4 regions of the Oceanisphaera sp. IT1-181 genome follow, and region 1 is predicted to be linked to each of the others. Evidence: predicted binding sites of a transcription regulator. Region 1 holds the regulator's gene; each other region holds the start of a gene.
The links. The regulator sigma-54, encoded in region 1, starts transcription at its own class of promoters, with help from an activator protein. The targets are predictions, from matches to a motif close to TGGCACNGTTTTNGCTT.
Positions count from the first base shown of each region.

Region 1 (2,204 bases):
GTGAAGAAAGTCTATTTGGGTGAGCAATTCAGCCTGTAGTTATTAAGCTTTAAAGTTATGTAAGTCTGTGGTTATTAAGCCTGTACTTATTAAACCTATGGTTTTTAAGGATAAGGTTATTCCGCCTGTAGGTGAATCGCTATCATAGCGATGCAGCTAACCTCCTGTGCGCTTGAGATAAAAGGACTTTTGATGGATATGGAAGGACTTTTGGGAGGAATTTTTCTTTGTTAAAGCCAACGCTTCAATTACGTATGGGCCAGCAGCTGACCATGACGCCGCAGCTGCAACAGGCCATTCGCCTCTTGCAGCTGTCGACGCTGGAGCTGCAGCAAGAAATTCAATTGGCGCTAGAAAATAATCCCCTGCTCGAGCAAGAAGAAGCCGAAGAGCACGAGTATGACGACGCTGAACTCGATCCGCTGCCCAGCAGCCCAGACGAGCAACTGGCCACCGACAAAGCCATGGAACAGCATACCTTGTCTGACGAGATGCCCATGGACACTCAGTGGGATGATATTTATACCGCCTCGGCGGGTACCAGTGGCACCGGCGGCTTGCCCGCTGGCGTGGAAGACACCGTCTATCAAGGCGAAACCACCGAGACGCTGCAAGATTATCTGCTGTGGCAGATGCAGCTCACGCCCTTTAGCGAAACCGACCAAGCCATCGCCTTGGCCATTATCGATGCCATCGATGAGGCCGGTTATTTAAGTTTAGATATAGACGGCATTTTGGCCTCTGTGAGCGGTGGCGAGCAGCATATAGAAGCGGACGAAATAGAGGCGGTACTGAAACGTATTCAGCACTTTGATCCGTTAGGCGTGGCGGCACGCAGCGTACAAGAGTGTTTGCGTATTCAGCTGGAAGCCCTGCCCGCCGCAACGCCTTGGTTAACTGAAGCACAGCTGCTGATTGAGCAGCACATGGACTTGCTCGGTAATCGCGACTATCGCACCCTGCAGCGCCTGACCAAGCTTAAAGAAGATGAGCTCAGAGATGTATTGGCCTTAATTCAGCAACTTGAACCTCGCCCTGGCAATAACTTGCTGCAACACAACTCTGAGTATGTCATTCCCGATGTAGTGGTCACCAAGCAGCAAGGGGTGTGGAAAGCTGAGCTTAATATGGAGGCGCTGCCCAAGGTGCGGTTAAATCAAACCTATGCGGCCATGGGGCAGAGCAAGCAAGGCAGCGATGGCCAGTTTATTCGCCAACATACCCAAGATGCTAAGTGGTTTATCAAAAGTTTAGAAAGCAGAAATGAGACCTTGCTCAAGGTTGCTAATTGTATTGTCGACCAACAACAGGCATTCTTTGAGTACGGAGCCGAGGCCATGAAACCCATGGTGCTCAATCAGGTAGCGGAAGTGGTTGAGATGCACGAATCGACTATTTCCCGCGTCACTACTCAAAAATTTCTGCATTCGCCCAAGGGTGTGTTTGAGTTAAAATATTTTTTCTCTAGCCATGTGGCCACCGAAAGTGGCGGAGAATGCTCTTCTACGGCGATTCGTGCCTTTATTAAGAAATTAGTCGGGGCAGAAAATCCGGTTAAGCCATTGAGCGACAGTAAAATCGCGCAATTATTAGCCGAACAGGGGATACAGGTGGCCAGACGGACCATAGCCAAGTATCGTGAGTCGTTGGCCATCCCCCCTTCCAATCAGCGCAAACGCCTGTTGTAAGGTGAACCAATAAGGAAGACTTTATGCAAATAAATCTGACTGGCCACCATGTAAATATCACAGACTCATTACGTGACTATGTGCACAGCAAATTCGCCAAGCTGGAACGTCATTTCGATAATATCACCATAGTGCACGTGGTACTGACGTTGGAAAAACTGCAGCAAATTGCCGAAGCCAAAATTAATCTGAGTGGAGGTGAAATTTTTGCCACTTGTCAGCAAGATGACATGTACGCTGCCATCGACGGTTTGTTTGACAAACTCGATCGCCAAGTTATTAAACACAAAGAGAAGCTAAAGCAAAAATAACTATGGAAGTCGCCGATATATTAAGCAGAGATTGCACGCGTAGTGCCATCCCCTGCACAAGCAAAAAACGGGCGCTGGAAATTATCAGTGAACTCGCAGCCCAACACCTCAACATCAGCAGTCAACAATTGTTTGACTGCCTTTTGGCACGGGAAAAAATGGGCAGTACGGGTATAGGTAACGGTATTGCCATTCCTCATGGCCG
Region 1 is NZ_CP136856.1:3,042,568-3,044,771, forward strand. It holds gene lptB (LPS export ABC transporter ATP-binding protein) at 1-39, shown strand, start outside; gene R0134_RS13510 (RNA polymerase factor sigma-54) at 255-1,688, shown strand; gene hpf (ribosome hibernation promoting factor) at 1,712-1,999, shown strand; gene ptsN (PTS IIA-like nitrogen regulatory protein PtsN) at 2,002-2,204, shown strand, end outside.

Region 2 (2,204 bases), 730 kb from region 1:
AAGACGTGACCGCTTGCAAGCTAGGAGCTTGGGCAGCGCCGAAAGCTGATGAGCTAACGCTCGCTGGCTTATCGGTTGCTTTGGCTGCGTCTTCTGTTGGCTCTGCGCTGTTACCCGCCCCTGCCGATAAAGCAGCGTTGTTCGCTGGCACGGCGGCTTGGTTAGCTGCAACAGGGGCTTTGGCTGCTATATCGGCTGCGACTTTTGCTTCATTCGCTGTCACTTTATCTGAGCTCTGAGCGGCGGCTGAAGCCTTAGCCGCATCGCCCACAAGCGGTGATTTTACGCTGGCTTGATCGGCGTTCACGGCTATTTGAGCAGAAGAAGTTGCAGACTCAGGCGGCAAAACTCTGCCACCTTGCCCCGTTGCCGCTGCGCTTTTAGTTTCGCTTTTTATTTCATTATTAGCTGCAGTATCGCTTTCAGACTCGAGCAGAGTACTGGCCTGAGCGTTAACTTGAGCACTGTTCTGAGTGCTTAGTGCCGCTTTTTCACTGGCTTTATTCTCTGTGAGCTTATTATCGGCATTGGCGGGAATGGCGGGAATGGGCTCGACCTTGGATGCATGCAACTCAGGGGCAAGATTGAGAGTAGCGAAGGCAGGCTGTGCCCAAGCTGACGCAAGATCTTCTTCACCATCTGCAGCTTGTTCAGGCTGAGCTTGAGCGTCGGTTTTGCTCGTTTTAGCTTCAGTAGCTGCAGCTTTAGTAGTTATAGCCGTGTTCGCTGTAGCTGCGCCGGTATCGGCTTGGCTCTTAGCGTCAGGTTGAGCATCGGCTTCACCTTGCTCATCCGCCTTAGCAATAACCTGCGGCGCCGACTGCTCTGCTAAATTTTCTGACTGACTATTAACTGACTTATCTTTCGCAGCAGCGCTTTGGGTCGATGATGAGGACTGACTTTCAGACTCTTTTGAAAACACTTCAGCAAACAGGCCGCCGTTAGCAGCCTCTGCATTCTTGCCCGCGCCTGAGGCTTGACCCGCAGTGCTGGCTTTACCCACAGCTGAGCCGCCCAGCTCTGAGCCAGAAGGCATGCTTACCGACATTATATTCATGGTCATATTAAAATGTTCCCCATCAATCCTGCGGCTTAATCGTCAGCCAAAAATGCTTTATCTCGTGCCACACCCAAGCAACCCAAGACTAATGCCAGATCAATGCAAGAAATGAACCAAGATGTAAGGGCAGCGCTACGCGCAATAATGGTGAAGGGTGAATGGTGAATGGTGAATGGTGAAAAATTTTGCACGCGGACAGTGTTGCGCTTTGGCTTTTGTAGAGGCCGCTTTAGCTGGCCGGTGTTGTGCAGCAACACTTAAACATCAAACACCAAAAACATTGAACCTCGTAGCTCGGCGCTTTCATCGGTAGAAATATGCTTTTAAAGCCCAGCAAAGCTGGGCCAGCCGGCTGAAGCGGCTTCTACAGGTAAATGTCTTTTATTGGGCACTACCACTATCTTTGAGCATTCTTTTGGCTATAGAAGCGATGCAGGGTGAGTTCGTCGAGCATCTTTTGTTCTTGCTTGTCGCTTTCTTTTTGCTGCCGCTCAGCTTCGCGCTCAAGCAGGGTTTCTATAGCTTGCTTGCGGGCGCGCACCGCCATCCAAGCGGTGCGAGTTTGTTCAACTTGCGCTCTAGCATTGCTGAGCCCGTCTACTTGCTGCTCTTGGGCGGCTTCTAGCTTATTGATAAAGCCTTGAAAGTGACTAAATTGATTGGCGCTTAAGCCTTCACGACCGCGCTTTTGAAAGTCTTCACTGTAGTTGCGCTGATATTGGCTCAGCATTTGCTGCTGCTGCGCTAATTGCTGCAATTGTAATTGCGCAGCCGAGAGCTCCGCCGAAGCTTGGCGCTCTTTATTATCTAATTGTTCGAGTAATAAATGCAGTGCTCTGCTCATTGCTTAGCCTTACCTGATTACGTATGAACCTCAGCCATAACGCACCCTGTTTCGGTTTGTTCTTTGTAGCTGCCCCGTCTCTTTAATAAAGAGGACTTCGGCAGGCCAGCTCTGCTGGCTGTTACTGAGGTTTAGATTTAAACCCAAACACCAAACCGGGCCGAAGTCCTCTTCGCCGAAGAGACGGGCCCCTACAAGGTCGAAATACCAAACTGAGCCTCATATTCTTCACCGAAGAGGCGGTGCCTACCTGTCACCTATTGAATTCATTGGTGCTGAGTTCTCTGAAACATGGCTGAG
Region 2 is NZ_CP136856.1:2,310,446-2,312,649, forward strand. It holds gene R0134_RS10285 (flagellar hook-length control protein FliK) at 1-1,063, opposite strand, end outside; gene fliJ (flagellar export protein FliJ) at 1,458-1,904, opposite strand.
Region 2: the regulator sigma-54 is predicted to act here: its motif matches at 1,160-1,176, upstream of R0134_RS10285 (flagellar hook-length control protein FliK).

Region 3 (2,204 bases), 720 kb from region 1:
TAAGCGCTCACGCTCTAAGCGTTGGCTAATACCAAAACCCGGGTCAGATAAAAGAATAGAGTCGCCCTCAGGCGGTGCTTGTTGCAGGCCTGAACGACGTAAATTGAGTTGTATGTCTGAGAAACGGTCTGCGCGCACCAATACCGTATTGCCTTCAATCTTATAATCGACTTTTTGGCTATCTAAATAATCAAGGGTTTCAATCAGTTCTTGATTGTTGTACATGCCCAAAGGGCGCATCTCCGGCTCTTTGCCCCACAGCAACAGAAACACCGCCAGCGCCAAACAAATGGCCAGCGCCAACATGATAATAACCTGTCGCAAAATGTCGGTATTACCCAACAGAGCCAGCGGGGTACTCTTTTGCTCATCCGCCTCGAGCGAATTGGCATCTGTGGTGGTCAGTGCGGTTTTGTCGGAATTCACCAACGGATTATCAGCCACCAATTACATCCTCATACCGGCATATTCATAATGGTTTTATAGGCTTCTACCACTTTGTTGCGCACCTGCACGGTGGCGTCAAAGGCAATGCTGGATTTTTGCGATGAGATCATCACGTTTTCTAGGCTCACAGATTCATCACCCATTTCAAAGCGGGTACGCAAATCATCGGTACTTTTCTGCAAGCCATTAACACTGTTTACCGCTTGGCTAAGCAAAGCCGCAAAGTCCTGTTGTGGTGCCAGTGCGCTGGGTGCCGCCAGCGGTTGCAGCTCACTGCGCATGGCCTGCATTTCTGATAATAAGCCGGTCGCTTGAATATCCATCTGCCTTGGCTCCTGAATCAATAGGGGAAGGTAATCATCACATATAGACATACTCATGCAATCTTAGTGCCACCTAGTACAGGCGAAGAATTACAGCAAGTGGCCAGTATATAGTCTATGGGGTAGAAAACACAGGGCTGCGCTGTGAGGAGTAAGGTGTGAGACGGTAAGACGCAGGACCAGAACGGTGTTTATGTTTTAAGCCGTCTTACTGATGGCCATCAGGATGACTGCTATAACAAAACATACTCTGTAGTCGGCACTTCTTTGCGGATAGTGTTTCTGGGCTTCGGTAGACTTCTGAACTTGTAGCCGGCAACTTGTTCGCCGGGCCAGCATAGCTGGCTGTTTTTAAACAAGACACCAAACCATGGCGAAGTCCTCTTCGCCGAAGATACGGCCACCCTACAAAAGGCCAGAGCCAAACCATAACCTTGGTCCTTGCGAGGAGTGCAACGACACGGCAATCCATGGTTAGGTACCGCGCCGCTGTAGTATGGATTGCCGCGCTACGCTCGCAATGAACAAGGGCGCATCACAACAGAGTATCTACATAACCCGACATCGACCGCGGAGCGGCCAACGGCCACACAAAAAACACAGCCCCTACTGCCGTCATACCGTGCTCGCCACGGTATCTCGTTCTTAGCGCTAAAACCCAAAACTAGATCCTGATGGTCATCAGGATGACGGCATAAGTGCGAGATCCTGACGTGCGTCAGGAAGACGGCGGAGGGAGTGCTCTTCAGGTTTATTTTTGCCGTCATACCGGACCTGCTTTGGTACTTCTGGTGGCTGTATTTTAAACAGGTTCCGCCTGCGGCGTAATGCGAGAACAAGTGTTCGCCTACAAAACCAGATGTCTCTTGTAGCCCGCAACTTGTTCACGGGGCCAGCGTAGCTGGATAGATTAAATACAAACCTAAAACAAAACCGAGTAAACAATTTACCTACACTGAGCCACCTTCCAAAATCACATTCAACATTCAACATTAAAAATTAAGCGCTGCCCTCAAACCTCCATGCCCGCTTCGCGCATGCGCGCCAGCTTATAACGCAGAGTACGTGGGCTAATGCCTAACTGTTCGGCTACTTGTTGGCGACTGCCGCCATGTTCTTGCAGCGTCTGCCAAATAATTTGCTGTTCTTGGCTGGCTAACTCTTGGCTTAAATCCGTAGCCGTCGCTTTATTCACTTCGCCCGCAGAGTCGCAAGCCGCATAACCACTGCTCGCCTCATTAATCGTTAACTCTACAACCGGCACACTGGGGTTTGCACTCAAAGGCATAGCCGCAGGCGCTAGCAACTCATCCAACAAGATATCTTGTGCTTCAATCACATCATTTTGCGCCAAAATTAAGGCCCGCTGAATAACGTTACCTAGCTCGCGCACGTTGCCCGGCCACTGCCAAGCCAGCAATCTAGCTTTGGCAG
Region 3 is NZ_CP136856.1:2,317,590-2,319,793, forward strand. It holds gene fliF (flagellar basal-body MS-ring/collar protein FliF) at 1-444, opposite strand, end outside; gene fliE (flagellar hook-basal body complex protein FliE) at 456-770, opposite strand; gene R0134_RS10320 (sigma-54 dependent transcriptional regulator) at 1,783-2,204, opposite strand, start outside.
Region 3: the regulator sigma-54 is predicted to act here: its motif matches at 826-842, upstream of fliE (flagellar hook-basal body complex protein FliE).

Region 4 (2,204 bases), 680 kb from region 1:
CGCTTTAGGGCCGCCCTGTTGAGTGCTGCAGGCCATTAAGGGCCATAGCATTAAGCACATTAATAACCCGCGCTTACTTAGCATAACGGCTCCTATATTCAGGCGTAATTACTTGCACTCTGGGCTCCGGGCCTTGGGCTTTAAGCATGCTGGCGACTAGATATTCAGGAATAAACTGTTGGGCGCTGGCAACCAAGCTATTATCGGCCATCGACACCAAACGTGCGTTCACTAACCGCCCGCCGGTGGTTTCACTCACAGTGCCGTGTACCAAATACTGCGCATTGATGCGGCCACTTAGCTGGCGATAATCACGACTGGTAGTAATGTCGCCTTCTGGCGTAATACGGATAAAAGGCAAGGTTTTAAAGTCCACTACCCGCAAGCCATATTGATTGAGTTGAAACATCATGGTTTCAGACAACAAACGGCTAAAGTCATCTTGGCTGTTATAATCTTGCTGATCCACAAAGCCGCTCACGGCAATGCCCGACTGAGTATTCAACTTGTGCGCACTGGACACCAAACGATAAGCCAAAGCCGACATATGCTGTTGCAGCTGGGTTTGCCCGCCCACCAAAGACGGCCCCGCCTGCGGTAAATAAGCACTGCGGGTGCCTGCACTCATGCGCATCGGCACTCCATCTTGGCTGTGGCGCGGCGACACCTCTGGCTGCACTAAAGGCCCCAGAGGCTTGCGATTAATATAGTGGGATGCATGATCGTGGGGCAGATAATGATTATTAGCATCAAACTGCTGCTCTCCTGAGGAAGTACAGGCCGTTAGCCCCAGTACCACCAGCAGAAAAAGAGGTTTACTCATCATGACTCCCATTAAATAAATGACACTTGTCGACTGGTTAAGCTATCGGCCAAGCGACGGCAAACTTTACGGTTAAGGCTGTTCGCTCACTCACCAACAGGCTGCAAACAAAAGCGATTAATCTAAAACAAGACAAGCGGCAAAAAACTGCCGTTATTACCGCGGCGTCTATATCGAGCGGCTAGATATACCCATAAACCCTAACCAAAACCAGTGTTAAAACGTCATTAACAGCTAAGCCGCCTTTTACTGTACTTATTAGGCAAGGTTTTTGCATAATCCTTGCCAACAATTGATCACCGCGCCAACTTAATGCTGGCCTCGGTGTTACTCAGGATGCGACCGTGTCAATAAAAGCCCTTTTGCCCTCATTGTGTTTGCTGTTGCCGCTGGCACTGCCGTTTGCGGCCAATGCCGATTGGTATCAAGCGGAAGGCTCGGCATTGCTGAGCCAAGGTGCAGAAACCGCGCGCCAACAAGCGCTCGAGCAAGCGCTTACCGATGCCCTATTGCAAGCCGGCGCGTCCATTACTACGGTGCAATCGGTCACTAACGGCGCGCTCTCTGGCCAGCAACTCGACATTGCCGCCCAAGGCGAGCTAATGGACTATGTGATCCTAAACGAGCGCAGTGCTCAAGGCCGCTTATGGCTAACCGTGCGGGCCGACATTTGGCCCAACCCGCAACAAGTGCAAGCCAAGTGTGCCAGTCGTTATCGTCCGGGTATTAGCCTCACTAGCTTTGCGATTCAGCATCCGGATCAAGGTCGATTTGGCCAAATTTATGAATTAGGCAACGCCACCGCCGCCCGTTTGGCTCAGCACCTAACGCCGAACGTCAATTTGATGACGCAACTGCCCTATCAAATTACTACCGATACCCAACTGCCCCGCAGCCAAGGCTTGCGTAAAGGCAGTGACGTATTAGCGCAAAAACAACAATCACGATTACTGCTCAGCGGCGTGCTGAACGACATCAGCATGGAAGACGGTGATTGGGTGCAATGGCGCTTTAAAGAGCAGCCCCGTCAGTTTGTATTGTCCGTCACCTTAGAAGACAGCTTTACCGGCGAGCGATTATTACAACAGCAATACCGCGTAGAAGCGCCTTGGTCCTTTAAAAAGCATGATGTGGTGAATGTGCAGCAACAAAGCTTTTGGCAGTCGACTTATGGCCAAGCCGCCGACCAACTGTTGCAGCGTATTACTCGGGATATCATTAACGCGCAGTCTTGCATGAAGGCCATTGGCCATATCTTGCAGCAATCCGACGAGGGTATTTTAATGGATCTCGGCCGTGACGCGGGTATTCAACCCGGTGACCGCTTTACCTTGATCCACAGACGCCAACTGCAACCTGGCTATTACAGTGAAACCTCATC
Region 4 is NZ_CP136856.1:2,359,903-2,362,106, forward strand. It holds gene R0134_RS10500 (LPP20 family lipoprotein) at 1-84, opposite strand, end outside; gene R0134_RS10505 (FlgO family outer membrane protein) at 74-823, opposite strand; gene R0134_RS10510 (flagellar assembly protein T N-terminal domain-containing protein) at 1,168-2,204, shown strand, end outside.
Region 4: the regulator sigma-54 is predicted to act here: its motif matches at 1,084-1,100, upstream of R0134_RS10510 (flagellar assembly protein T N-terminal domain-containing protein).